4 regions of the Lysinibacillus sp. Y5S-8 genome follow, and region 2 is predicted to be linked to each of the others. Evidence: riboswitches for the same ligand, from Rfam matches in the RefSeq annotation. Region 2 holds a riboswitch; each other region holds the start of a gene.
What was found. A riboswitch is a leader RNA that binds a small molecule or an ion and turns the genes downstream of it on or off. The one in region 2 is predicted to bind S-adenosylmethionine.
Positions count from the first base shown of each region.

Region 1: another riboswitch for S-adenosylmethionine. It lies ahead of V6670_RS20085 (bifunctional homocysteine S-methyltransferase/methylenetetrahydrofolate reductase); the one in region 2 lies ahead of V6670_RS21460 (cyclase family protein).
Region 3: another riboswitch for S-adenosylmethionine. It lies ahead of V6670_RS02265 (MetQ/NlpA family ABC transporter substrate-binding protein); the one in region 2 lies ahead of V6670_RS21460 (cyclase family protein).
Region 4: another riboswitch for S-adenosylmethionine. It lies ahead of V6670_RS18180 (methionine ABC transporter ATP-binding protein); the one in region 2 lies ahead of V6670_RS21460 (cyclase family protein).

Region 1 covers NZ_CP145889.1:4,103,276-4,110,718, reverse strand. The annotation lists gene V6670_RS20095 (globin-coupled sensor protein) at 1-167, shown strand, start outside; gene V6670_RS20090 (protoporphyrinogen oxidase) at 399-1,793, shown strand; SAM riboswitch class I at 1,893-1,993, shown strand; gene V6670_RS20085 (bifunctional homocysteine S-methyltransferase/methylenetetrahydrofolate reductase) at 2,085-3,932, shown strand; gene metH (methionine synthase) at 3,925-7,356, shown strand.
Region 2 covers NZ_CP145889.1:4,379,882-4,387,324, forward strand. The annotation lists gene V6670_RS21440 (MFS transporter) at 1-798, shown strand, start outside; gene V6670_RS21445 (ABC transporter substrate-binding protein) at 958-1,908, shown strand; gene V6670_RS21450 (helix-turn-helix domain-containing protein) at 1,984-3,552, shown strand; gene V6670_RS21455 (hypothetical protein) at 3,676-4,074, shown strand; SAM riboswitch class I at 4,170-4,276, shown strand; gene V6670_RS21460 (cyclase family protein) at 4,365-5,102, shown strand; gene V6670_RS21465 (DedA family protein) at 5,145-5,741, opposite strand; partial or broken gene V6670_RS21470 (Cof-type HAD-IIB family hydrolase) at 5,842-6,614, opposite strand; gene V6670_RS21475 (DUF2225 domain-containing protein) at 6,950-7,443, shown strand, end outside.
Region 3 covers NZ_CP145889.1:473,294-480,736, forward strand. The annotation lists gene V6670_RS02245 (alpha-hydroxy acid oxidase) at 1-454, opposite strand, end outside; gene V6670_RS02250 (enoyl-CoA hydratase-related protein) at 469-1,248, opposite strand; gene V6670_RS02255 (methionine ABC transporter permease) at 1,262-1,933, opposite strand; gene V6670_RS02260 (ATP-binding cassette domain-containing protein) at 1,926-2,951, opposite strand; gene V6670_RS02265 (MetQ/NlpA family ABC transporter substrate-binding protein) at 3,057-3,887, opposite strand; SAM riboswitch class I at 3,976-4,080, opposite strand; gene V6670_RS02270 (PPC domain-containing DNA-binding protein) at 4,203-4,706, shown strand; gene V6670_RS02275 (pyridoxal phosphate-dependent aminotransferase) at 4,827-5,996, opposite strand; gene V6670_RS02280 (carbon-nitrogen family hydrolase) at 6,093-6,887, shown strand; gene V6670_RS02285 (PucR family transcriptional regulator ligand-binding domain-containing protein) at 6,939-7,443, opposite strand, start outside.
Region 4 covers NZ_CP145889.1:3,716,048-3,723,490, forward strand. The annotation lists gene V6670_RS18165 (nucleotide sugar dehydrogenase) at 1-632, opposite strand, end outside; gene V6670_RS18170 (MetQ/NlpA family ABC transporter substrate-binding protein) at 1,163-2,011, opposite strand; gene V6670_RS18175 (methionine ABC transporter permease) at 2,082-2,750, opposite strand; gene V6670_RS18180 (methionine ABC transporter ATP-binding protein) at 2,740-3,768, opposite strand; SAM riboswitch class I at 3,852-3,955, opposite strand; gene V6670_RS18185 (thioredoxin family protein) at 4,012-4,323, opposite strand; gene V6670_RS18190 (TOPRIM domain-containing protein) at 4,338-4,679, opposite strand; gene gcvH (glycine cleavage system protein GcvH) at 4,771-5,151, opposite strand; gene V6670_RS18200 (arsenate reductase family protein) at 5,358-5,714, opposite strand; gene V6670_RS18205 (acyl-CoA dehydrogenase family protein) at 5,946-7,443, opposite strand, start outside.

The DNA of each region.
Region 1 (7,443 bases), 280 kb from region 2:
TTACAAGCATATTGGGAGCCATGACAGAAGCAAAGGATCAAAACGACTGTATGGCAACGAAAATACAAGCAATCGTCGGGATATTAAACGAGTTAGGGACATCATTTACAGAAGTAACGAATTCAGCAGAAAACTTAGCAAGCTTTTCCCAAAATCTAAAAGGATAGACTACTAAATTAACGTTTATGTTTCCGTATTTTTTAGACATATTAAACACTATAGTACCTATAAATATGTGTATTTTTGTAAATCTTGAAATGGAAATTCCATATGATTAAGCTAGAGCTATCTCACAGATGAGGTAGCTCTATTTTTGCTAAATTTGTAAAGGGTTTAACGTAATTTTCAATGAAAATAAGTTTATACTGTAGGAAGAACTAAAAATAGGGGCGGTTACTATGAAAACAGTTGTTGTATTAGGTGGCGGTATTACAGGATTATGCACAATGCATTATTTACAACGTCAAGTGAAGGAAAATAATGTAGATGTGCGTCTAGTGCTTGTAGAAAAAAATACATATTTAGGGGGCAAATTATATTCAACACATGAGCAAGGTTTTATTATGGAAACAGGTGCTGACTCGATTGTAGCTCGTCATAAAGGTGTTATGGAGCTTGTACAGGAGCTTGATTTTGAGGAGAATCTAGTTTACAACGAAACAGGTATTTCCTATATTTATACGAATAATGAATTACATGCCATTCCGGCAGATTCTACTTTTGGAATACCAATGAGTTTGGCATCCTTGGAGCAAAGCACATTGATTACAGAGCAAGGTAAACAAGATGCATTAAAAGATTTGACTTTACCAAACAAAGACTTCACAAAGGAAAGTTCAATTGGAGAGTTTTTAACCTATTATTTAGGGGAAGAGCTTGTGAAAAATCAAATTGCACCCGTTCTTGCAGGTGTTTATTCAGGGGATTTACACCAGCTTTCGATTGCCTCTACTTTACCGTACTTGATTGACTATAAGAACGAGTATGGAAGTATCATAAAAGGCTTTGATGCGAATCGTGAGCAATTTGCTAAAGCAGCCAATAAAAAGTTTATATCGTTCAAAAACGGTTTATCTTCTCTAATTGATCGTCTCGAACAAACATTAACTGATGTAGAGATCATCAAGGGTGTCGCAACTGTCAATGTTCAAAAGCAAGAAAACCACTATTCAATTGCCTTAGCTAATGGTGAAAGCATCGAGACAGATTATGTCGTTTTAGCACTGCCGAATGAGGCTGTTCAAGGCCTACTACAGGATGAATCATTAAACCGTTATTTTGACCAATTTACGACAGCTTCAGCAATTACGATCTATTTAGGTTTTGATGTACCAGACTCTAGATTGCCAGCAGATGGAACGGGCTATATTGTCTCACATAATTCTGACGTTACATGTAATGCTGCAACTTGGACAAGTCGTAAATGGAGGCATACATCAAGAGATCATAAATTACTTGTGCGACTCTTTTATAAAAGCATCAATCCAGCATATGAGCAACTCCGTGCCATGTCTGACGAAGAATTAGCAGCGGTTGCTTTAGAGGATGTGCGCAAGAGCCTAGGAATAGAGGAACAGCCAACAGTTATTAATGTCACAAAATGGATTGATCAAATGCCAAAATATGATCTAGCTCACCGTGAAGCATTACAAGGTTTAGTTCAAGAATTACAAGAAAACTATCCTAATCTATCCATCGCAGGTTGTTCATACTTTGGGGTAGGGATTGGTGCTTGTATTCAAAATGGGAAAAAAATCGGTGAGGAGCTTGCAAAGGAACTAGCCAATTTCTAAGCTTTTAAGTGAAAAATATCTTTGTTATGTGAAATAGTCTTGACTCATTCGTCAGTAAACGATATGATTCTTTTAATTATTTAAAAAATTCATACTACATTCTTATCAAGAGAAGCAGAGGGACTGGCCCATTGAAGCTTCAGCAACCAACTTTTTTGTCAGGTGCTAAATCCAGAAGACCATTGAGTCGAAGATGAGAAGGAAAAAACAATGATGAGTCATTAAAGCCTTCTTTTTTTTATAAAAGAAGGCTTTTTATTATACAGAGATATAGGAAGAGAGGCTAGTTTAATGAGATTGCTTGAAAGGTTAAAAACGCATGTATTGACGGCAGATGGCGCAATAGGCACAGTGCTTTATGGCTATGGTTTGGAGTATTGTCATGAGGAAATGAATGTACAGAAACCTGAGTTAATTGAAAAGATTCATAGAGAATATATTGCAGCTGGTGCTGATATCATCCAAACGAATACGTATGGTGCAAATGCCATTAAATTAGCTCGCTATGGATTAGAATCGCGTGTCCAACAATTTAATGAAGCGGCGATTACAATCGCAAAGCGAGCTGCGGCAGATGGAGGTCAGTTTGTCTTAGGGACAATTGGTGGTATTCGTGGTATTCGTAAAAGTGATGCAACGTTAGATGAAATCTTAGCAACTATTGATGAGCAAGCGAGTGTTTTACTTGCTGGAAATCCAGACGGCCTTTTACTCGAAACCTATTATGATTTTGAAGAATTAACAGCTACCTTAAAGATGCTACGGACAAAGACAAAATTACCGATTATTGCGCAAGTTTCCATGCACGAACCTGGTGTTTTACAAAACGGTATGTCTTTAAATAACGCCCTGCATGAGCTAGAAAAACTTGGTGCGGATATTGTGGGTGTCAATTGTCGTTTAGGTCCACACCATACCATTCAGGCGTTTGAAGGTGTAGAACTTCCTGATAAGGCATTTATGTCAGCTTATCCGAATGCTTCACTCCTTGACTTAGAAGATGGACGTGTCGTTTATGAGTCAGAAGCTGAATATTTTGGTCGAGCGGCTGTAGAATTACGTGATCAAGGGGTACGCTTAATTGGGGGCTGTTGTGGTACGACACCGAAGCATATAGCAGCAGCGAAGAAGTATTTAGAAGAGTTATCACCAGTTCATGAAAAGTATGCCAAACCCGAGAAGATTCAGATTGTTCGTGAAGCAGAGCCAACGAAGTATGAACCTCTTCATGAAAAAGTAAAGCGCGAACGCTCTGTCATTGTAGAGCTAGATACACCTAGACATCTGGAAATTGATGGTTTTTTGGAAGGGGCAAAACAATTGTATGATGCAGGAGCAGATGTCGTCATGATGGCAGACAATTCTCTGGCTTCTCCACGTATTAGCAATATTGCTATGGGTGCATTGTTGAAGAGTACTAATGGTGTACGTCCTCTAACACATATTACATGCCGAGACCGTAATTTAATCGGTCTGCAATCACATTTAATGGGGTTAAATGCATTAGGAATTCATGATGTGTTAGCTGTTACTGGCGATCCAACAAAAGTTGGGGACTTCCCAGGTGCCACAAGTGTTTATGATGTCTCATCAATGGAGCTGATCCAATTAATTAAGCAGTTAAATCAAGGTATTTCCTTCTCAGGTAAACCACTTCGTAAAAAAGCAAATTTTTCAGTAGCTGCTGCATTTAATCCAAATGTCCGTGTATTAGATCGTGCTGTGGCACGCTTAGAGAAGAAAATTGAGTACGGAGCAGACTACTTTATTTCACAGCCAGTATATACGAAGGAAAAAATTGTGGAAATTTATGAGGCAACCAAGCATTTACAAGCGCCTATTTATATTGGTATTATGCCCGTTACAAGTTATAAAAGTGCTGAATTCTTACATCATGAGGTGCCAGGCATAAAATTATCTGAAGATGCCTTAGCAAGAATGAAGGCCTGTGGTGAAGATAAAGAACGTGCAACATTTGAGGGGATTGCCATTGCGAAGGAATTAGTAGAGGTGGCTGCGCAGTATTTCAATGGCATTTACCTTATCACTCCATTTTTACGTTATGATGTGACTTTAGAGTTGATGAAATATATTGAGCAATTGGATGAACAGAAAAAAGGGGTAAGTATACATGGCTAAGCACTTGATTGAAAAGCAACTAGAGAAACGTATTTTAATTCTTGATGGCGCAATGGGAACAATGCTACAAAACGAAAACTTATCCGCTGAGGATTTTGGCGGGGAGGAGCTTGATGGCTGTAATGAAAATCTTGTGCTTACTAGACCTGATGTAATTAAGGAAATTCACCATAAATATTTAGAGGCAGGCGCAGATATTATTTGTACGAATACTTTTGGCGGGACGCCTCTTGTGTTAAATGAATATGATCTTGGCGCAAAAGCGGAAGAAATTAATAAACGTGCCGTCGAAATTGCTCGTCAAGCAGTGGATAACTTTTCAACATCAGATTGGCCACGTTTTGTTGCTGGCGCAATGGGTCCAACAACAAAAACATTATCCGTAACTGGCGGTATTACATTTGATGAGCTAGAGGAAAATTTTTATGTACAGGCGAAGGCGTTAATTGAGGCAGGAGCAGACGTCCTTTTACTAGAAACTAGTCAGGATATGTTAAACGTAAAAGCAGGTACTCTAGGTGTAGCACGTGCTTTCGCGGCAACTGGCAAAGAACTACCCGTCATGATTTCAGGAACAATTGAACCGATGGGTACAACACTCGCAGGGCAAACGATTGATGCTTTTTATATTTCTATTGAACATATTAAACCACTATCCGTTGGTTTAAACTGTGCGACTGGACCAGAGTTTATGACGGATCATATTCGTTCATTGGCAGAGCTTTCCACAGGCTATATTAGCTGTTATCCGAATGCAGGCTTGCCGGATGAAGAAGGTTGCTATCATGAATCACCAGAATCTTTATCACAAAAATTAAAAGGCTTTGCAGAAAAGGGCTGGCTTAATATTGTAGGTGGATGTTGTGGGACGACTCCAGCTCATATCACAGCTATCCGTGAGGTTTTAAAAGATGAAAAACCACGCCAAATACCAGAGAAAACACATGGTCATGCGGTATCAGGAATCGAACCATTATTGTATGACGATTCTATGCGTCCATTATTTATTGGTGAAAGAACGAATGTTATAGGCTCTCGTAAATTTAAGAATTTAATCATTGATGGGAAGTTTGAAGAAGCTGCAGAAATTGCACGTGCGCAAGTAAAAAATGGTGCACACGTTATTGATATTTGCTTAGCCAACCCCGATCGTGATGAATTAGCTGATATGCGTGGTTTTATGCAGGAGGTTGTGAAAAAGGTTAAGGTTCCTCTTGTAATCGACTCGACAGATGAAAAGGTCATTGAGGAAGCATTAAAATTTTCTCAAGGAAAAGCCATCATTAACTCTATTAATCTAGAAGATGGTGAAGAACGATTTGATGCAGTAATGCCACTCGTGAAGAAGTATGGAGCCTCATTGGTAGTTGGAACCATTGATGAAATAGGAATGGCCGTTGATCGTCATCGCAAGCTTGAAATTGCCGAACGTTCCTATAAATTATTAACTGAAAAATGGGGACTTGCACCGGAGGATATCATTTTCGACCCGTTGATGTTCCCTGTAGGGACTGGTGATGAGCAGTATATTGGATCGGCTCTAGAAACAATTGAAGGAATTCGACTAATCAAAGAAAAGATGCCACAGACATTAACTGTACTTGGTGTAAGTAATATTTCATTTGGCTTACCGCCAGTTGGCCGTGAAGTACTGAATGCTGTGTATCTTTATCATTGTACACAGGCCGGCTTAGATTATGCCATTGTCAATACAGAGAAACTAGAACGTTATGCATCCATTCCAGAGGCAGAAATTAAACTTGCAAATGACTTACTGTTTAATACGAATGATGAAACATTAGCAGTATTCACAGACTTTTATCGTGATAAAAAGAAAGAAAAAACCGAAGCGGATATACCAAAAACGGTTGAAGGTCGTTTAGCTTATTATATTTTAGAAGGTACAAAAGAAGGGCTGATTGAGGATTTAGATGCTGCACGCGAAATCTTTGCGGCGCCACTTGATATTATTAATGGTCCTTTAATGGCTGGTATGGCTGAGGTAGGTCGATTGTTTAATGATAACCAACTCATTGTAGCGGAGGTTTTACAATCAGCAGGCGTGATGAAGGCTGCTGTTGCCCATTTAGAGCAATTCATGGAAAAGAATGAAGAGAGTGCTGGAAAAGGGAAAATGGTTTTAGCTACCGTTAAAGGAGATGTGCACGATATTGGGAAAAACCTTGTTGATATTATTTTAAGTAATAATGGCTATAAGGTTGTCGATTTAGGCATTAAAGTAACACCAGCACAATTGATTGAAGCGATTCGCAAGGAAAAACCAGATTTTATCGGGCTATCAGGCTTACTGGTAAAATCAGCGCAACAGATGGTCATTACTGCTCAGGATTTCAAAGAGGCTGGCATTGATGTACCAATTTTAGTTGGTGGAGCTGCACTTTCTCGACGCTTTACAGAAACAAAAATTGCAGATGAATACAATGGTCCAGTTATTTATTCAAAGGATGCTATGCAGGGATTAGAGCAAGCAAATCTATTAATGGGTAAAGAAACGCGTGCGAATTTCTTAGCTGAAATCCAGGAATCTCGTCAAAAACGGCTAGAGGCAGATGTAAAAAGAGCTGCACGTCCAGCTAAAGAGATAACAATAAAGCCAGTACGTACAGTAAAGGAAGCGTCAATATTTTTACCAGCTGATTTACGTCGTCATGTGAAGAAAGACTATGCAGTATCGCATTTATATCCATACGTCAATATGCGTACATTGCTGGGACATCATTTAGGCTTGAAAGGGCAGGTTCAGCAATTGCTAGATGTCGGTGATTCACGAGCAACAGAGCTAAAGGATTTAGTAGATGATTATTTAAAAAGTGATTTATTAAAGCCTTCAGGTTTATATCAATTTTTCCCTGCTCAAGCGGATGGGGATGATGTCGTTGTTTATGATCCTGCCGATAGTAAAACAGAAATTGAACGTTTTACTTTCCCGCGGCAGCAAGTAGAACCATTTTTATGTCTAGCCGATTTCTTAAAAACGGTAGAGAGTGGAGAAATGGATTATATTGCGCTCATGGTGGTAACAGCAGGGCAAGGGGTTATGGCAACAGCTCGTCAATTAAAAGAGGCTGGCAAATTCCTTGAAAGCCATGCACTGCAATCGACTGCACTAGAATTAGCAGAGGGCTTTGCTGAACGTATGCATCAAGAAATTCGTGACCAATGGGGCTTCCCAGATACCACTGATTTTACAATGAGAGATCGTTTTGCAGCTAAATATCAAGGGCAGCGTTTTTCTTTCGGTTATCCTGCGTGCCCTAACTTGGAGGATCAGGAAAAACTATTCGGCTTATTAAAGCCTGAGGATATTGGCGTTCACCTTACAGAAGGTTTTATGATGGAGCCTGAAGCATCTGTTTCAGCGATTGTTTTTGCTCATCCCGATGCTCGCTACTTCAATGTTTAAGGCGTAAAATAGGAGGATATAGATAGTCAATTCATTGACTATCTATATCCATTTCATTGAATCATTGAAGAATGTGAGGACAATTTC
Region 2 (7,443 bases):
CCAAATAAACGTGCCAGTGCTATTGCCTTTATGTTTACAGGCTTAACTTTGGCTACTGTAACAGGTGTTCCACTTGGTACATTTATTGGTCAAGTAACAGACTGGCGGATGTCGTTCATCTTTATCGTCGTCATTGGGATTATCGGTTTAATTAGTAATGCGATCTTAGTACCTAACCAATTGTCGAAAGGCAATCCTATTTCTATTCGTGATATTGGCAAAGTATTAGGCAATATTCGCATGATTTTAATATTGTTCATTACCGCAATTGGATACGGTGGTGCCTTTGTTGTCTACACATATATTTCACCTATTTTAGAGCAATATATGGGGTATTCTCCTCATGCAGTAGTCATTATTTTAGTGGTCTATGGTATTTGCGTTGCGATCGGTAATACATTAGGTGGTCATTTTGCTAATCATAATCCGCTACGTTCTATCTTTATTATTTTTGTAGGACTTGCCTTGGCGTTGCTCGGCATTGGCTTCATGCTCGAATCACCTATTATCGGATTAATCATGGTATTAGTAATGGGCTTATTTATGTTTATGAATGTCCCAGGATTGCAGCTATATGCTGTTCTACTGTCTGAAAAATATGTACCTTCAGCTATTTCTATGGCCTCAGCATTAAATATTTCTGCCTTCAACATTGGTATATTTTTAGGGTCCTATATTGGGGGCTTCATTATTCGCCATCAATCATTAGCGCATACTCCCTTGTATGGATTTTTAATGGTTATGCTTGCAGCAATTGTTACATTAGTCTGGTACATTTTCGATAATAAAAAACAATAGGAAGTCAAATTTCATTTTGTATAAAAAAGAAGTAGAGAATGTGTATTGTTTGTTGATATGTTGTGTCCTATAATTTACTAGAATCAAACGAGAATGATTATCATTCTAGGTTAAGGTGACATTCTTACTGTTTTAGTAAATTAATAGGAGTGAATAGCAATGCGTAGAGGTCGATATTTTTCATTTGTCCTTTTACTTGCACTAATGTTCGTGTTAGGTGCCTGTGGCTCAAATGAAGTAAAAGAGGATACAGCGAAAGAAGATCAATCAACTAAAGATACAAGAATTGTAGAAGATGAGTTTGGAAAGGTAGAAATCCCTACAAACCCACAGCGTGTAGCTGCTATCTATATGGAAGATTATTTAACTGCCTTGGATGTAAAACCTGTTGTGCAATGGTATCACCCATCCTGGGGTAAACAGGACTATTTAGGATTAGATGTTCCTGAGTTCGACATTACTGGTAGTATGGAAACATTACTACAAGCTAAGCCTGATTTAATCATTGTGGATGGCGCTGCTGATAAGGCAAAATATGAAGAATACTCAAAGATTGCACCTACTTACCGCATAAAAGAAGATATTCTACAAGACCCACGTGAAATTGTAAAAACAATAGCGGATGTTTTAAATATTCCTGATAAAGCAAAGGAAATCGTTGATAAATATGAGCAACGTGTATCCGATTTAAAAGCAAAATTAGATGAATCAATTGGAGACGAAACAGTTGCTGTTGTACGTCTAAATACAGCAGATCAAACATTAGCATTATTCGGTATCAAAAATCGCTATACTGGTTATATCTACACAGAAACTGGCTTAACACCGCATCCGTTAGCACGTGATATGACAGAGTTCCAAGAGGTCTTATCAGAAGAGGCTATTCCAGAGCTAGATGCGGATCATATCATCCTTTTCCCTTCAAATGGCACTTGGGATTCGGAAGAAAATCAAGAAGCGATTAAATGGTTAGATAGTACACTATGGAAAACAGTACCTGCTGTTAAAAATGGGCATGTCTATATTGCAGATCGAACATATTGGCAGTCTGGAGCTATCACAGCTAACCTGCTGAAATATGATGATCTTGAGAAATGGTTCGTGAAATAATTTTCAAAAGAAAGCTCTTCAGAGAGCTTTCTTTGTGTTGTTCTCCAAATTCAATTATAAAAGGGGGAATCATCAATGGGTAACTTAACACATGTCTATACGTTACAAACTATTTCTTATGTGATTCAATCAACGAACAAGCAACAGTTTAATAGTGATTTCTATACACTTTTCATCGTAATGAGTGGCAGCGGAAAGCTAGAAATAGATCATAACACCATTCATCTTAGTGAAGAAAAGTGCATATCGATTCCTCCTAATAACACGGTTAGTATACACATTCAAAACGAGCACCTTTGTTTTTATCAATTACAGTTCAACATTGTCCATCTTAGCAATAAACAGACTACTAGCCCTTTTAAGCGTGTCAAAGAGCAACGTCTCCTCCCCTTTTCGCAATGTCGTAGACTGTTAGAAGCCATTTATCAGAACCGTCTAGCGGAGGATGAGCACACCATCTTTGAGCAGCATGTACACTTTCAAGAGCTGATGTTATTGCTCTTACATCAAACAATACCCAAGCTGGTGCAAAAAAATGATCGTCAATCAGTTGAGCAATCCATTAACTATTTGCATAAACATTTTGAAAAAGAGTGGACTGTCGAGCAGTTGGCAGAGCTAGCTGATGTTCCAAGATGGAATTATACCCGTATGTTCAAAGAGATTACAGGGCAAATCCCTCTTCACTATTTAAATAATATTCGCATTGAAAAAGCCAAGCAATTATTAATGACAACAAATGATCGGGTATTTGAAATTAGTCAGTCTATCGGATTTAATAATGAGTATTATTTCAATCGTCGTTTTAAAGAACATGTCGGCATCTCTCCAGGACAATACCGAAGAAACCAAAGCAGCAATCTACGTGTATTTGCACCATTCTTAGAAGATTTCTTTGTCGCCCTTGGGATTACACCAATTGCTCAATTCAGTCATCCAAAATGGGGAAAACAAGACTATTTAGGTCTACAAGAAGTGCCTGATATCGATGTACAAAATGGAGAAATGGATCGACTCCTTCACTATAAACCAACATTAATTATGCTAGATGCAGGTATAGAGCGATGGGAATCCTGTCATCATTTAAATGAAGTAGCTCCCATCTGTCATATCTCACATCCTGGAGAGAACTGGCAGTCTACTTTGTTTAAGATTGCTGATTTAACGGGAAAAACCTCCTTGATGCAAGATGTGATCCTACAATATGAGGATAAGGTACGGCAAGCAAAAGGAATTCTTAGTAAATCCGTTTATGGGCAAAGTGTGGCATTTCTCCGCATTTCAGCTATTGGCATTACTCTATATGCGGGTCCTGAATGTGGCTATACGGGGCCAATTTTATATCGTGACCTAGGTTTAATGCCACATCCACTTGTCTGGAGTATTCCGCACAATCAACGTAAAGCACCACTGACATTTGATCAATTGCTGCAATTAGATGCGGATCATTTATTTATTACTTTTGATAAACAACATTCCATTTACGAGAACGAGGAGCGTACGATTTTAAAAACTTCTATGTGGAAAAATCTAGCTGCAGTCAAAACCAACTGTGTATATGAAGTGGATTTTTTAACATGGATGAATTACGGTATACTGTCTCATAGTAAAAAAATTGATGATGTCTTACATGTTCTCGGCTAAAAGAGGAAGCTCACTTTGGCTTCCTTTTTAAATGATTAGGACAGACATTGCACTGCAAAATAACACCTAAAGACGTCTAGCTACATAAGATAAGATATCAGCTATAGGATAGGAGGAATTACATTGTATTACAATCCTTATCCGTACTTTGTTCATCCTTATCATTACCCAACGTCGCCACTTGCCCAGCAGCTTGCCGTTAGACCTATTCCTCAACATTTAGCAATGCCGAACACTAACCCCTTTCCACCTGTCGACACACATAAATTAAAAATTTCAGCTACACGGATAAAGGCGATAATGCAACAGGCTCAATTGCTTACGGATAAAATTGATAGCTCCCAACAATTTGCACATGATCTAATGAATGCTGCACAGCTTTCAAATAAAACAGAGGTTGATAAATTAATCACATCAACAGGCATTACGATGAAATTTGATGCAAATTATACACCAGACAATTTCAGAATACGTCTTATGGATAATGGTTGTTGTGGCATAACCATAAATTTAAGTTGGTAAAAAAATTTACCCTTATATCTCTATCGAACTTGTAAACTATAAAATTCTATGCTAAAGTGTTTTTATTATTATTTCTGAAAATTCTTATATCACTTTTCTTATCGAGAGAGACGGAGGGATTGGCCCGATGAAGTCTCAGCAACCAGCTCAACAGTATGGTGCTAATTCCAATTGGCAAAATTTTAAGCCTTAAAGATGAGAAGAAGAACTACCGTTGCTTATTTTGGAGTCCTCTTCTAAGGGGACTCTTTTTTATTTTCTACTAATTTTAACAGAAAGCAGTGAAATCAATGTCAAACCAACTTTTACAAGCATTACAATTATTAAAATCAAAACAATGGGTTGATTTAACACATACATTCGGCCCTAATTCCCCACATTTTTTTATGTTTGAAGATGCTAAATTTGAAACATTATTCTCTCATGATGACGGGTTCTTCGCACAACAATTCACGTTCCCAGGACAATATGGCACACATATCGACCCACCCATTCATTTTGTGCGAGACTCCCGCTATCTAGAAGAATTAGAACTAAAAGAACTAGTTCTTCCTCTTGTCGTCATTGATAAATCACGAGAAGCTGCTAGCAATCATGACTTCTCGCTAAGTGTGCAAGATATTTTTGATTTTGAAGCACAACATGGAGTAATTGAAGCAGGTACCTTTGTAGCGCTACGTACGGATTGGAGTAAGCGCTGGCCAGATAAAGAGGCATTTAGTAACCAAGATATGGATGGACATAACCATATACCAGGCTGGGGCTTAGAGGCTTTACAATTTTTATTGAAGGAACGTCAAATAAGTGCACTTGGCCATGAAACATTTGATACTGATTCAGCCGCTGATTTTCACAAAAATGGTAAGCTAGATGGCGAATACTTCGTGCTTGAACAAAACATCTATCAAATTGAGTTGATGACTAACTTGGACAAGCTACCTGCGAAGGGGGCAATTATCTTCAATATCGTCCCTAAGCCTGAAAAGGCATCTGGATTCCCTGTACGCTCATTTGCTATTTTGCCATAACACAAAGGTCTGTACGATTCATGTGTTGAATCATACAGACCTTTATTTTCGTATATTTCTTTTTTTGAATAGATAGTAAACGATGAGCATTACGAGGCCAAACAATAGGATGAGATAAATACTATAATGGGATAAATAATAACCAACAAACCGCCACTTCTCCCCAAGCATCCTCCCTAACGTTATAAATGTGAAAGTCCAGATAAATGCCCCTGTATAGGCAAAAAAAGCAAACTTTCTATATGGATAATTATTAATTGCCGCAATATAGGCTGTCAGATGCCGTACACCAGGTATAAAATAGCCTATTAATAATAAAGTTGGCCCAATTTTAGTAAACAGTTGTTTTGTAAAATCAATTTTTTGCTCCGTAATATGAATTTTGGGTCCATATTTCTGCAATAATGGTAAGCCAAAACGATAGCCGATATAGTAGCTTAAGGTAATACCGCCAACTGCACCAATCATTGCACTTACTAAAGCGGGAATGTGTTCAAGGCTTTCTATATAAACACTGTAGCCAACATATGTTAGAAAGACTTCATCAGGAAGTGGCAACCCAACAACGCCTCCAATTAGGATCACGATAATACCCAAATACCCGTAATGTTCAATTAGAGATTGCACATGATGTGCCATATAACATCCCACCCAAAATTTATTAAAACTCATTGATTAACAAGTTCCTTCAATATATCTAAGAGAACCTGAAGCATCGACTTTAAGACCTTCAGCAGCTTTATATCATTTGAAACTGCCGTAAAGCAAAGTCAATACCACCTTCAGTGGAACTCTTTGTAACAAAATTCGCAACCGCTTTTAGAGCTGCGCTACCATTTCCCATAGCAATACCTAGTCCTACATGCTCTAACATATCAATATCATTATTCCCATCTCCAAAAGCAATAGCATTCTCAGGACCAATGTTAAAATGGTCTAGTACCGCTTTAACAGCTATAGATTTGGCAACATCCTGCTGTAATACATTCACAATATAAGGATGCCATCGCTGCCAAAATATATGCGGAAATTGGCTAGCATATCTTTTTTCAGCCTCCTCATCTGCATATAGACACATGAGAAAAACTTCTTCATCCACAATTTTTTCATTCACAACCGGAAAATCTCGTAAAGATAGAGTTGCCTGCATCGCATTGAAAGCAGCTGGATGCTGGATGCCATTCATCGATAGTTGCTCTGTAAAAAATGTGAGGCTATGCTGCTGTTCACGAGCAAAAGCTTGTACATTTTGAACAATATCTTTAGCAATAGGTGTTTTATGTATGATTAAATCCTTGTGTTTCACATATGCCCCATTTGCTGTTATAAAGGTTTCAATTCCCAGCGCTTGTATCTCCTGACACATCGATAAAGGTCTTCCTGTAGCTGCTCAAGGTGAATTCCTCTCTCCTGCAAAAGTTGAATGGCCTGCTTTGTGCTTTCTTCCACACAGCCATCCTCGTAATTAATCAGTGTTCCATCCACATCAAAAAATATGATATTATAATTCATCTTAAGCCCCTTTATAAAACAGTACTTTAGAATCACAAACATTTAATTCATTCCTTATACTCAATGAAAAGTATGAAAGTATTTTGACAAACTTTCAGCAAACTCTATAACTTACATTAACAGCACCGATAAATACTATTACAAGCATAGATTTAATGACAATTAACTATAAAATAGATGAATATTTTTATTTTAATAATTCTAAAGGAGTATACCAAAGAACACAGAATTGTTAAAATAAAAGATATCCACTTAAACACATTGAACGATAAGCATTTACGTATAAATAGAGCAAAAGAAACAAAATTTTAGAGCCTGCAAAGGAGTTGATTCTTATGGCATTTAACATTTACTACTATGAAAGTAGTGTAGATTGTAAATTTTGCAAAAAGCATTTTACAACTTATAAAGTACGCCCTAATCGATATAAAATCATCGAGGAGCAAACAGATTTCATGCCTGTTTATGATGGCTTAAATCCTTTGCTGTATGAGGTTGCTGTTTGTCCCCATTGCGGCTATGCCTACCATAAGTCTATGACACGGACATATGGACCTTTCATGCAGCTCATTGATGAAATTTACATTAAAGAGCTCCAGAAGCCGATGGATATTTGTCAGGAACGTACAATCGATGATGCCATTGTCAGTTTTAAGCTTGCTTATTTGGTATCACGTGCTTCCATGGAGGAATCCCTTTTAATGGCGAATTTCGCCTTGAAAATTGCTTGGCTTTATCGTTTAAAAACCGATGAGGAATCCGAAAAGCGTTACCTTTTTGCAGCTAGAGACTTTTATAGTAAATCCTTTGCATCCAATCAGGAGGGTGG
Region 3 (7,443 bases), 770 kb from region 2:
TAGTAGACCAATATAATTGAAACCATTTTGTTGCAGAAGGAGCAGCTTGAGCAACTTCTTCAAGTGCATAAGTGGAAACGGTGCTTTGAATATAGGGCATGTTTAAATGCTTGGCAGCACGTACTACAGCAAGCTCACCTTCATCATGAACCATTCCGTTCATGCCGACGGGAGCAAAGAGCAATGGAGTTGGGTATGCTTTACCAAACAAATTAATCGATGTTTGAACATTTGAAACATCATTTAAAAAGCGAGGAACTATAGAATACTTTTCGAAAGCTGCACGATTATTGCGCAGTGTTTGTTCACCACCAGCACCTGAACGGATATAGCCAAAAGGTCCAGCTTCGATTTTTTCCGCTACGGCCCTTTCTAAATCTGCAAAGCAAATGGGGAAGGGGGCTTGTGCAGTAATATTTTTTAAGAGTAGATCACCATCAGTTATGTTTGTCATCGTTACTACCTCACTTATTTATTGAAAATAGGCTTTCTTTTGTTTAAGAAGGCTTGAATACCTTCGTTATAATCATCTGAACTAAATGAATTAAGAACGATCTGTGCCAGCTCATCGCTTTCTTCGTTTTCACCATCTACAATTGCTTGGATCATTTTTTTTATGCCTGCGTTTGCAATGGATGATTTACTTAATAGATGTTCAGCAAAATGCAGCGTGGCACTTTCAATATCCTCTGGCTCATGTAAGGCTGTGATTAAACCAATGTTTTTTCCATCTTGTGCCGTAAAAATGTTGGCTGTGTATAAAATCTCTTTCGCCTTGGCAACACCAACAAGATTGATGAGACGCTTTGTACTTTCAAGATTATAGACAATACCAATATTCGCCGCTGTGATGCCAAGCTTACTCTTTGGTGTCGCTATTCTAAAATCACATGCGTTGGCTAGTTCTAAGCCACCACCAATGGCTAAGCCCTGAATCATAGCAATTGTCGGCTGAGGAAATTTATAGAGGGTATCAATCGCCTTTAGAGCCAAATCATTATAGGCTTTGGCATTGTCCGCGGCATAACGAATATCTAAAAACTCGCTAATATCGGCACCAGATGAAAAGGCTACTTCATTAACGCCACGGACAATTAATAGCTTAATAGAAGAATCTACACGTAACTGCTCAAGTTGCTCTATTATGTTCTGAAACATCGCCTTTGATAAGGAGTTCCGTTTATCAGGTCGGTTTAACACTAACGTTGCAATATAACCATTTTTCTCTACATAAATTTCAGTTGTCATTGTCATTCTCCTCTTAATCCTTTTTCAATTTCGCAGCGAAGCGGTTGCCGATGGATTGAATGCTTTGCACAAGAATGATTAAGATAAAGACAGTTGCATACATAACATCGACCTCATAGCGTAAATGACCATAACGATAGGCGAGGTCACCCAATCCTCCAGCACCAACCATTCCTGCCATAGCCGTAGCACCGATTAAACCAATTGTGGCAATTGTTAAGCCTAAAATAATAGATGGACGAGCTTCACGTAATAGCACATGCCAAATAATATGGCGACGTTTAATACCCATGGCTGTGTAGGCTTCTACCACTCCCGAATCCACCTCTAATAGCGCAGATTCCATCAGTCGAGCAATATAAGGAGCTGTATAGACAACTAGCGGAACGATAACACCTTTAACCCCAATTGTTGTGCCGACGATCAGCTTAGTAAAAGGTAGGATGAAGAATAATAAAATGATGAATGGAACAGAGCGTATAATATTGATGACTAAATTAAAAAATTGATATAAAAATTTATTGTCAAAGGATTGACCTGGTCGTGTTAATACGATTAATAGCCCCAATGGAATCCCAATGAGAATGGAAAACAACAAAGAAATTCCGACCATTTGAAATGTTTCGATAATTGATTTGCCAATTACATCTGACCAATCTGTAATGAAGCTTTGAATACTACTCATTGAATTCGCCTCCTAATTCTTCCACCGCGACGCCATTTTCCGTAAAATATGTGAGTGCCTTTTGGACAATGTGAAGCTCTCCATGTAAATGCACCACAATGTTCCCAACAATGCCGTTTTTTAATTCAATAATATTTGCCGTTAAAATATTTGGTTGTACATCATACACTTTCGTAACTTCTGCTAGTAATGGCTTACCAGTACTTTCACCTAGGAAGGTTAAACGAATGACACTGCCTGAAACATTTAACTGCTCGATCAGGGAAGGGGATAAATTACGTTGTGAAATCGTATTTAAAAACTTTCTCGTTGTAGGATGCTTCGGTTTAGCAAAAAGTTCAATAGCTGTACCAAATTCCACCACTTTCCCTGATTCAAGAACAGAAACCTCATCACATATTTTCTGAATGACATTCATCTCATGTGTAATCAGCAGGATCGTAATGCCTAATTCACGGTTGATTTTTAATAACAATTCAAGAATGGCTTCGGTTGTTTCAGGGTCGAGTGCACTTGTTGCTTCGTCACTAAGTAAAACCTCTGGCTCCTGTGCCAAGGCACGTGCAATAGCAACACGTTGCTTTTGCCCACCTGAAAGTTGGTTAGGGTAGCTGTCTAGTTTGTCTGTTAATCCAACAATTTCAGCATATTTAGCCACACGGTTTTTTACCTCTTTCTCGTTATAGCCAAGTAGCTTTAAAGGAACAGCAATATTATTGTAAACGGTTGCCGTTTTTAATAGATTAAAATGTTGGAAAATCATCCCGATTTTTTGGCGTGTTTGCCGTAATTCATGAAGAGAAAGGGCAGTAATGTCCACATTGTCGATTAACACTTTTCCAGCTGTAGGTCGCTCTAGTAGATTGACGCAACGAATGAGTGTACTTTTACCTGCACCACTATAGCCAATCACACCATGAATTTGTCCTTTTTTTACATGGAGATTGATTCCATCTACAGCCTTAATGATGTCTTTTTTCGTCTTATATTCTTTTGAGATATTTTGTAATTGAATCATCCGATTGATTGCTCCTTTCTCAAGCTCCTAAAAAGCAAGAATCTGCTCGTTTTCCATAGAGGAATTTCGGCAGATTCTTCAGCTACTAGAAGCTTCCTGAATGTATTACCAGCTAGGGATTACTGAACCTTTGAATTCTTCTTCAATGAATTGACGTACTTCATCAGATTGGTAAGCCTCAACGAACTTTTTAATTGTTGGGTCATTTTCATTTTCTGCACGTACCACAATATAGTTCACATATGGAGAGTCAGTAGATTCTAAAAGAATAGCGTCATCTTTAGGATTAATGCCAGCTTCCAATGCGAAGTTTGTATTAATAGCTGCTACATCTACTTCACTAAGCTGCTTAGGAATTTGAGCTGCCTCTAATTCGATGAATTTTAAATTCTTTTTGTTTTCTTCTACATCACGGATAGAGGCTGTTAAATCTGCCCCATCTTTTAATTTTATATAGCCTGCTTCTTGTAAAACAAAGAGGGCACGAGCACCATTTGTTGGGTCATTTGGTAAACCAAACGTTGCACCATCCGGAATGTCATCAAAGGATTTATATTTTTCAGAGTAAATACCCATTGGATTTAAAATTGTTTTGCCTACTGGTACTAAATCTGTATCATGATCTTTATTAAACGTATCGAGGAAAGGCTCGTGTTGATAGCTATTCGCATCAAGATCACCTTCAGATAAGGATGTATTAGGTAAAACATAATCAGAAAATGATTTAAGCTCTACTTCTAGCCCATTTTCTTTGGCTACTTTCGCTGCAACTTCTGCGATTTGTTCGTGTGGACCAGACGTGACACCTACGACGATTTTATTTTCATTAATTGCTTCAGCTTGACCTTTACTCTCTTCTTTAGAGCCACAACCTGCTAGAGCTGCTGCTAATGTAAGACTTGCTAAACCTACTAAAAATTTATTTTTCTTTTTCATGAAAACTACCTCCAAGATTGTTTTTATCGGTTTTTGAAAATAAAAAAACTCTCTTACAAACTAAGAGAGGCTCATGAAAAAATGTCCTCTCTTATCTATCAAACGATAATCGTTTGCAGGATTTAGCACCTTCCTTCTAAAAGGAGGTTGCCGAGCTTCATAGGGCCAGTCCCTCAGCTACTCTTGATAAGAGATTTATCATATTTTTTTGTAATTCCGATAGAACTAATATAATTTATAGGTTATAGTAAGTCAATAAATATTTTTTAAATCTTTTATATTATTATAATATTTTGGCATGAAAGAGGGATAGCAATGTCTGTAAGAGTTAATTATGGTATAGGTTCATTTGGCAAGGTTGTGAGTGCCCGACTGCTAATGGGTACAGACATTATTGAAGGAATAGAGGCACTTTGTGAGGAGAACCAGATTGAGTCAGCAACAATTGTTAGCTGTATAGGTAGCCTTCAAAAAAGTAGCTTTGTTTATTTAGTACCTGATGAAACATCTCAGATTAACGTAAGTTTTAGCGATGTCATTAAAAAAGAGGGACCACTCGAATTGATCCAAGGCTCTGGCGTAGTATGTAAGCGCGATGGGGGATATGAAACACATTTCCATGGTTCTATGAGTGATCAATGGGGCGTTGTGTCAGGGGGGCATTTTATGAAGGGGGGGAACCCTGTTATTACGGCTGACATAGTGCTAGCTGAGGTTCAAGGCATCCAGCACTTTCGAAAATTTGATGAAGAAACAGGCCATGTTCAATTTTATCCATTAGAACACGGTTTACAGCAGCCAAGGAAGATTGAAAAATAGCGAAAATGTACTAACTTTTTCTTTTCACTGAGTTGAATGTTCCTTCCTGAATTAAAAAATGTTAGACCGAGCTTATAATCGGTCTAACATTTTTACTTTTGTCCCAGCCTCATGGCATGGTTAAAGGTTGAATAATTGTAATTGTTCGATTCTATGGATTGCTTCACGTAAGCGTTCCTCGCTAACAAGTAAACCAACACGGATATAGCCTTCGCCATATCGGCCGAAACCATTGCCTGCTGCTACAGCGATATCAGCCTTTTCCAATAATAAATCGGCAAACTGCTCGCTAGTATAGCCTGATGGTACAGGGAGCCATGCGAAGAAGGAGCCTTTTGGAGCCGTTACATGCCAACCAATTCTTTGAGCTTCTTCAATGAGTACATTGCGGCGACCTTCATAGGTAGCTCGCAGTTCATCCACACATTCTTGGGAAGCTGTAAGTGCCGCTGCTGCTGCTTGTTGAATAGCAGGGAATTGACTACAAAACAGATGATCCTGAATCAGATTAATGGCAGCAATAATGTCGGCATTACCGACAGCGAAGCCTATACGCCAGCCTGCCATATTATAAGTTTTGGAGAGTGTGTACATTTCAATTCCTACTTCTTTTGCCCCCTCAGCTTGTAGGAAGCTAATAGGTTTATTACCGTCAAATCCTATTGCCCCATAAGCAAAATCATGTGATACGATAATATTGTGTTCCTTCGCAAAGCGAACGGTCTCTTCAAAAAACGCAAGTGTTGCTGTACCACCTGTAGGGTTGTTCGGGTAATTTAGGTAAAGTAGCTTCGCCTTCTCTTTCACTTCATCAGGTAATGCATGATAATTAGGTAAGAAATCATTTGCAGCTAAAAGTGGCATCACTTCAAAATGGACATCACCTAATACGACACCTGATAAGTAATCTGGATAGCCAGGGTCTGGTAAGAGCATCGTATCACCTGGATTTAATACGGCTAAAGGTAGCTCAACGAGACCAATTTTTGTCCCGCCAAGAATCGCTACCTCTGTGTCAGGATTTAGATTCACATTATATTCACGTTTATAATAGTCGGCAGCTGCTTGACGTAATTCAGCGATACCGCGAAATGGTGAATATTTGTGATTTTGTGGATTTTCAGCCGCCTCCTGTAATGCTTGAATGATATGAGGGGGCGTTGGTTGATCGGGATTTCCTTGACCAAGATTAATGACATCGCGACCTTCTTCTAAGGCATTATTTACTTTTTGAACTAACGCTGCAAAAAATTGAGTGGGTAGTTGCTGTAGTTTTTTAGAGAATTCCATGCATGATCACCCTTTTCAGAATATAATAATTATTATTGAAGAATATGAAGCAAATAGTATTACTTTTTTTAATAATTGTCTAGAGGAGGAATGGATATGAAAATCGGTTGTATTCAATTAAATGTTGGCTTTGGCAAAGTAGAAGAAAATTTTGCACGAGCTGAGGACAAGATTCGAGAAGTGGCAAAAAAAGGAGCAGAAATCATTGTGTTGCCTGAAATGTGGAATACAGGCTATGCGTTAGAGAAGCTGCCTGAACTAGCGGATGTCGATGGTGAACGTACGAAATCCTTCTTGGCTGAATTAGCACAGGAACTTGGTGTACATATTGTAGGTGGTTCTGTTTCAACGAAGAAAGGCGACAAATTTTATAATACGATGTATACATTTGATTGCAATGGAGAACTTGTAGGGGAATATAGCAAAGCACATCTTTTCCGTTTAATGGATGAGCATCTCTACTTAGAAGCAGGGGATGAAATGAATCGATTTGCTCTAGGAGATATTGAAGCTGCTGGGGTCATTTGTTATGATATTCGTTTCCCAGAATGGTTACGTGCACACGCATTACAAGGAGCAAAGGTATTATTTGTACCAGCCCAATGGCCAACACCAAGGATTGATCATTGGAAAACATTGCTGCAAGCTCGTGCGATTGAGAACCAATGTTTTGTAATAGCAGTTAATCGCATTTCAAAAAAGGTAGAAAACTTTAATGGCCAATCGATGATCATACAGCCTTGGGGAGAAGTACTTTGGATCGGTGCAGAGGATGAAGAAGTAGCGGTGATTGATGTAGATTTTTCTATTGTCGATGAAGTACGTGGAAGAATTCCAGTTTATGACGACCGCAGACCAGGACTATATCATGATGTTGTCGTGAAAGGCTAATAGAGGGGCACGCTCAAGATGGAGTAATCTTTTGAGCGTGCCATCTTTTTTCTAGCCCTTATCCTCAATCAATGAATTTGCCAATAGCATAAATTCTAATGTAATGCGGTTATGCCCTTTCATGAAATTTTCACCTAGTAAACCTTCAAGCTTTCTTAAGCGGTGATAGAGTGTTTGACGAACAATAAATAATTGGTTGGCTGTTTGCTGCTTGGAGCCATTTGTTTGTAAATAAACCTGTAATGTTTCAAGAAGCTTGCTATTGTATTTTTTATCGTACTCAATAACGGGCTGTAAATAATCGTAAATCACTTCCTGTAAATTCACTTGCATTTGTAATTTATAGATTAAATGATATAAATGCAAATCATCATAGAAGAAAGAGGACGTTTGCACTTTGCGGCAAATATATAAAGTTTCTAAAGCAGTTTGATAGCTTTTAGGAATTTCTTCTACATCGCAAACAACCTTTCCAACGGCTATTTGAAAACCTTGTGCTTGCTGCTTTTTATAAAAGTCGGTATTGGGCAGTGTGGAAAAAATGCTATTCAATATG
Region 4 (7,443 bases), 660 kb from region 2:
TTGGTATGAATGACTGTTTCATAAAAGACCTTTGATACCTCTAAGCATGCTGCAGTTATTCCGCCAACCACTTTAGGCGTATTCGATACGGAAAAGTTGATATTTCCTGGATCCACACGTTCTGGTGAATAGGCTAAAAATAAATTTTGACCAATCGCAAAACCATAATCTTTTAAAATAGGCTGGACAATTTCTTCTGTTGTCCCAGGATACGTTGTACTTTCAAGAATAACTAACCCATTCGTCTTTATATATTGTCCGATGGTATGTGTTGCCTCTTTTATATATGAAATATCGGGAGTTCCTTCTGTAGAAGTAGGTGTAGGCACACAAATCATAACGACATCCACTTGTGAAAGCTTAGAAAAATCATTCGTTGGCTCAAATTGATTACTCTTTATCATTTGCTGTATATTTTCTTTAGGTAGATCAGCGATATAACTATGACCATTTTGTAACTGCATGATTTTATCTTGGTTTTTATCAAAGCCTATCACCTGAAACCCACTTCGAACCATTTCCACTGCAAATGGTAACCCTACATAGCCAAGCCCAATAACCCCAATTGTAGCTTTTTTTGTGTGGATTTTTTTTAATAAAGCTTTGCTTAATGATGTCGTTTCAATTGTCATAAAAAATTACTCCTTTATCTAATCTAGTAGTCCATTGTCATCGTTCTTTTCGTTACAGCGTCATTTGACCAGAGTTATTCATCGCAAGCATTCTGCAAAGTAATTTGTCACTTCTCATCATCGTACTGTACAGACTCCTTTCATCGCTACATACTTACGTATGATTTTTCTAGTCAAAATAGATTAAAAAAATAAATTTAACTCAAAAAAACTTCATCAACATTTATATAGTACTAATTATAACTAAACAATTTCTAAACAATTATAAAATATACTCATAAACACCTACATTTTATGTAATTTAATAATATTTGTGCAATAATGTTCATCCTATTTAACAAATAATTTCAGAATTACTTTCTAACTCTAAAATAATTTGATTAAAAACAACACTGATTGATGTTAATAGTTGATAAATCAACTTTTTAATAATTGCAATAAAAATAGCCCCCTCAAGTATCATTAATGAGCGATACTTGAGGAGGCTAATAAAAAAGTAAGTGAGTTAGATCACTCACTTACCCTTTGAATTATTGTACTGGTACTACTGCACCTTTCCATTCTTCTAAAATGAAGTCTTGGATTTCTTTAGAAGTTAATACTTCTAATAATTTTTTAATTTCTGGTCTTGTTTCGTCGCCTGCACGTACTGCGATGATATTCACATATGGAGATTCTTTGTCTTCAAGAGAAATAGCATCTTCGATTGGATTTAAACCATTATCGATCGCAAAGTTAGAGTTGATAAGTACTGCATCGCCCTCATCATTTTCATACATTTGTACAAGCATTTCTGGTGCAGTATTCGCATCGAATTTAAAGTTTTTAGGATTTTCTTCAATATCCTTTATTTCTGCTGCCGTTTTATCAATACCTTCTTTTAATTTAATTAAGCCTTTAGCTTCCAGTAATGATAGCATACGACCGTGGTCTGATACTGAGTTAGAAAGTAAGATTGTTGCGCCTTCAGGCAGATCTTCTAAAGTTTTATATTTTTTTGAGTAAATACCGATTGGTTCAATATGAACGCCACCAGCATTTACGAAATCATAGCCATTATCTTTAATTTGTAGCTCTAAATATGGAATATGTTGGAAAAAGTTTGCATCAAGTGTTTTTGAATCTAGATCTTGGTTTGGAAGAACATAATCCGTATAAGTTTCAATTTCAAGATCAATGCCTTCTTTAGCTAAAATTGGTTTTGCTTTATCTAGGATGACTGCGTGTGGTGTATTAGAAGCACCTACTTTTAATGTTACGTTGTCTTTACTATCTGTTTGATCAGATGCTGAATTGGCATCTTCTTTTTTATCTGTACCACAAGCTGCTAATGCTAGTACAAGTATAGATAAAAATAATCCTGCTAATAACTTTTTCATTTATGACACTCCCTTTTATTTGTTTCAAATATGTTAGCGGTTAGAACCGGATTAACCTCTTTTAGTCTTACTAACGTTTATCGATCTTCACCGTTATTAGATCACCAATCCATTGAATGATAAATACAACTACTAAGATCAAAATAGTTGCCATTAATGTCACATCTTGGCGATTTCGTTGGAAGCCGTCTAGGAAAGCTAAGTTACCAAGACCACCTGCACCGATAATCCCTGCCATTGCAGTATAACCAACGAGGGCAACAGCCGTTACAGTAATTCCTGAAATTAGTGCTGGTAAAGATTCAGGGATCAGTACTTTCCAAATGATTGTGGATGTTTTTGCCCCCATTGAACGGGCTGCTTCAATGACACCTTTATCTATTTCACGTAACGCAATTAATACCATACGAGCGTAGAACGGGGCTGCACCGATAATTAGAGCAGGTAATGCCGCATTTGCTCCCCGAATCGTACCAAGTAAGAATTTCGTAAATGGAATTAATAAAATAATTAACACGATAAATGGGATGGAGCGGAAAATATTAACGATTGAACCCGTTAAAAAGTTAACCATTTTATTAGCCCATAGCTGATTAGGGCTTGTTAAAAATAGAACGATCCCAATGACTAACCCAAGAATAAATGTGACAACTGTAGAAATTGCTGTCATGTACAATGTTTCATACATAGCTTGCCACATATTTTCCCAGTCTACGTTTGGAAAAAGATTAGTTACCATTTGCGATCACCTCCGTTTGTACTTCGACTGTATTTAAATAACGAAGGGCTTCAGCCACATTTGTCTTCGAGCCATCAATTTGCACAATCAGTGTACCGTATGCACCGTTTTTCGTTTGCGAAATATTACCATGAACAATGCTTACTTCTACATCAAATTGTTTCACAAGATGTGAGATAACCGGCTGTTCGGTCTTTTCACCAACAAAAATCAGTTTAACAAGTTGTCCAGTTGGATAATTTGTTTTGATTTGTGCCACCGTATCCTGTGTTTCCTTTGTATCCGTAATCTGAGATACGAATTTTTTAGTAATAGCCGCTTGTGGTGCTTGGAAAACTTGCAATACCTCACCACGTTCCACTATTTCGCCTGCCTCCATGACCGCTACACGATGACAAATTTTGCGGATGACATGCATTTCATGGGTAATCAAAACGATTGTTAAGCCTAAACGTTCATTGATATCAACGAGTAAATCAAGAATGGCATCCGTCGTTTCAGGATCGAGTGCGGAAGTCGCCTCATCACATAGTAAAACCTCTGGATTATTCGCTAATGCACGGGCAATCCCTACACGCTGCTTTTGTCCACCAGAAAGCTGGGATGGATATGCTCTGTCACGTCCCTCTAGACCAACAAGTGCAATTAATTCCTTCACTCGTGCTTCACGTTGAGCCTTTGAAACACCTGCTATTTCTAGTGGAAATGCAATATTTTCGGCAACTGTTCTAGACCAAAGTAAATTGAAATGTTGGAAAATCATACTTACCTTTTGTCTAGCTGCTCTAAGCTTTTGCCCTTTAATCGATGAAAACTCTTGACTGTTCACCGTTACTGTTCCTGTTGTCGGTTTCTCTAAACCGTTTAATAAACGAATCATGGTACTCTTACCAGCGCCACTATAGCCGATAATGCCAAAAATTTCACCTTTATTGATGGTAAGGTTGACGTCTTTGACTGCCGTTAATTCGCCATTTGCTGTTTTGTACTTCTTCGTAATATTTTGAAGCTGGATCATAGCGAATACTCCTTTTCTCATATAGAAAACCCCTTCACTCACAGACAAGTAGAAGGGGTCACGTATAATAACGTTAAACCGTTCTCTCATCTTTCAAAGAAAAATCTTTGAGTGATTTGGCACCTTTTCACTTTGTGATGGTTGCCGGGCTTCATAGGGCACTTCCCTCCGCCACTCTTTATAAGAGTTCGATATATTTAATGTTTTAGTAATATATTTGATACTTTACCACGCTAGTAAAGTTCAGTCAATTGATTTTTTTAACAATTCGTATAAAAATGGTACGGATTGAAAAGCATAAATCTTATCTGTCACTTTTCCGCCATCACTAACAAGTAAACACGGAACACTTTCAATTTGATGCTCAACAGCAACATGCTCTAAAAAATTTATATTCGCTTTACCTATTGGTAGCTGTGGCAATAATTGTTCAATAATGGACATCATTTTAGATGCCACTGCACACGTTCCACACATCGGTGTATATAAATAAAACGCAGCTTTCTGTCCAGACTGTTTAGCCGTTTCCCACTGCTCTTTTGACCATTCTTCCATTTCCTCACGCAACCTTACAAAATATATTCATTATGGATTGAAAAATGTGCACGCAGTAATATCATCGCTAACACTTTTCTTGGTGTCGTCTCTACTTCCTTATAGGTTGGCATTGTACGTAAATGCTCTGCCTCTGGATAATGTCTGTCCATTAATGCACGCAGCTTGTCGCCTGAAGTATCTGCATCAAAAAAAGTAAATAGCTCACAGCTCTCATAGGGATCGAGCAGCTCTTCTAATTGATGCACACCAATTGTACCATTCGTACATAGTATTGTAACATTCTCATTTAAAATTGGCTCAATTTGTAGCTTATCTGAGCGTCCTTCTACTATTAAGCATTTTCCCTCGAACATTACGCCACCTCCATTTAGACATACCCACTTATAAGTCATTATATAACAAAAAACGCCGGTAGTTTCCGACGTTTTTCGATTATAGCTTGTCTTATTCAGCGATCATTTCTTCGTATTGCTCTGCTGTCATTAGTTTTTCAACTTCTGATGCATCAGCAGGCTCCACAACGATCATCCATGCTTTTTCATATGGTGATTCATTAACGAATTCTGGGCTATCTTCTAAATCTGCATTTACTTCAACTACAGTACCTGAGATTGGTGCATACAATTCAGAAACAGTTTTAACTGATTCTACGCTACCGAATGGATCATCTGTTTTGATTTCGTCGCCAACTTGTGGAAGCTCAACGAAAACGATATCTCCTAATTCAGATTGTGCGAAGTGAGTAATACCAATACGTACTTTTCCATCTTCTGTTTTTACCCATTCATGTTCTTCAGAATAACGTAAGTCTTTAGGTGTGCTCATGCAAAAAACCCCTCCATAAATATGTAATATATTCACTTTCAGTGTGCCATACTTCTCCTATAAAAACAAGATTCAATTACGTGCCAGCTTAATTGCGGTCCACAATTTTTTCAAGTTACTTGAAATACATCTCTGTTAAAAATTTGTGACATCTGCCGGTGACTTTATCTCGGTTAGAAGAGTCGTTCGATCCTGTTTAAATACGGCTATTTCCAAGTTTGCTCAAAATCTGATTCTTTAAACCCTAGCGTTACTTTTTGGCCATCCGTTACGATTGGACGTTTGATTAACATCCCATCAGAAGCAAGTAGCTCCAGCTGCTCATCTTCAGTCATTTCCGCTAGCTTGTCCTTTAAACCAAGCTCACGATATTTCATACCCGATGTATTAAAAAATTTCTTCAAAGGCAGTCCACTGGCTTGCCAAATGGCTGTTATTTCATCCTTTGTTGGCGATTGCTCTACAATGTGTACCTCTTCATAGGAAACCTCATGATCATTTAACCACTTTTGTGCTTTTTTACATGTCGTACATTTCGGATAATGGATAAATTGAATCGTCATTAAAATGCTCCTCTACTGTCTTTTTCTGTAGTATACCATCATAATTGTTTCGAATGGTGGAACTTCTCTCATTTTCGTAAGCCTATCCATCCGTTTTGCTGTTCTATTCATCACTTTTTCCATTTTATCCGTCAATCTAGCTGTTCTATCCATCAGTTTCACGCTTCTATCCATCTCTCATAAAAAAACCTAGCTATCCTCTTACAGATAGCTAAGTTACAGTGTATGCTATTAAACAATATATTTTTCAGCTTCGATTAGTTTAACAGAAGCTTCACGTTTCTTCGCAATTAAGTTATAAGGGTTATTGCGTGTTAATTTACGAAGTGCAGATAATGTCATACGTGCTGCATCGCCATCTGCTGAAGCAAGAATTGTGTCTTTTGCTTCCTTTTCGATTTCTGTGAATGCTTCTTGGCAGAAGATTTGCGTGTATAGCAATTTCTGCTGTGCTTTTTCAGCGCCATCACGAGCAATTGCCTTTTCTGTACGTAAGACAGCTGACTCCATTGCAAATAATTGGTTAGCGATATTGGCAATATTCACTAATACCTCTTGCTCCTGATCAAGCTTCGCACCAAAGCGTTGTGCTGCTAAGCCTGCAGCTAATACAGCAATCTTCTTAGCATTTTTCACTAAATATTTTTCTTGTGCTAGTGGCTCTGTACCGATGTCTTCTGGCATTAACATTAGCAGCTCTTGCTGTAAATTTTGAGCAACTTGTAATAAAGGAAGCTCGCCTTTTAGCGCCTTTTTCATAAATGTGCCAGGGACAATCATGCGGTTAATTTCATTTGTACCTTCAAAAATTCGATTAATACGAGAATCACGGTAAATACGCTCTACCTCATATTCAGCCATAAAGCCATAACCGCCATGTAATTGTACGGCTTCATCTGCAATATAATCTAATGTTTCCGACCCAAATACTTTCGCAATAGAGCATTCAATTGCATACTCAGCAATAGCACCTGCAATTACTTTTCCTTGCTTTTGCTCTTCAAGGCTTAACTGGCTTAAACGATCCTCAAATAGACCAACAGTACGATAGTTTAATGATTCGGACGCGTACAATTGAGAAGCCATTGTTGACAATTTCTCTTTTGTTAGATTGAAATCAGAAAGCTTTGTTTTAAATTGCTGACGTTGGTTTGTATACTGGATAGCTAACTCCAATGCACGTTTAGAGCCACCAATTGTGCCCACACCAAGCTTATAACGACCAATATTTAAAATATTGAAGGCAATGACATGCCCACGACCAATTTCACCTAATAGATTTTCTACAGGTACTTCCGCATCTTCTAATACTAATGTACGAGTTGACGATGATTTAATCCCCATTTTCTTCTCTTCTGGGCCTACTGAAACGCCATTGTAGGCACGTTCTACGATAAAGGCAGAGAATTTATCACCATCAATTTTTGCATAAACAACAAATACGTCAGCAAAGCCTGCATTTGTAATCCATTGCTTTTCACCATTCAAAATATAATGTGTGCCTGCCTCATTTAATTTCGCAGTCGTTTTTGCCCCTAGAGCATCTGAACCTGAGCCTGGCTCTGTTAATGCATATGCTGCGATTAATTCACCTGAAGCAAGCTTAGGTAAATATTTGTTCTTTTGATCTTCATTACCAAATAGAACGATCGGTAGTGAACCAATCCCAACATGTGCACCATGTGTGATGGAAAAACCACCTGCAACAGACATTTTCTCAGCAATTAAA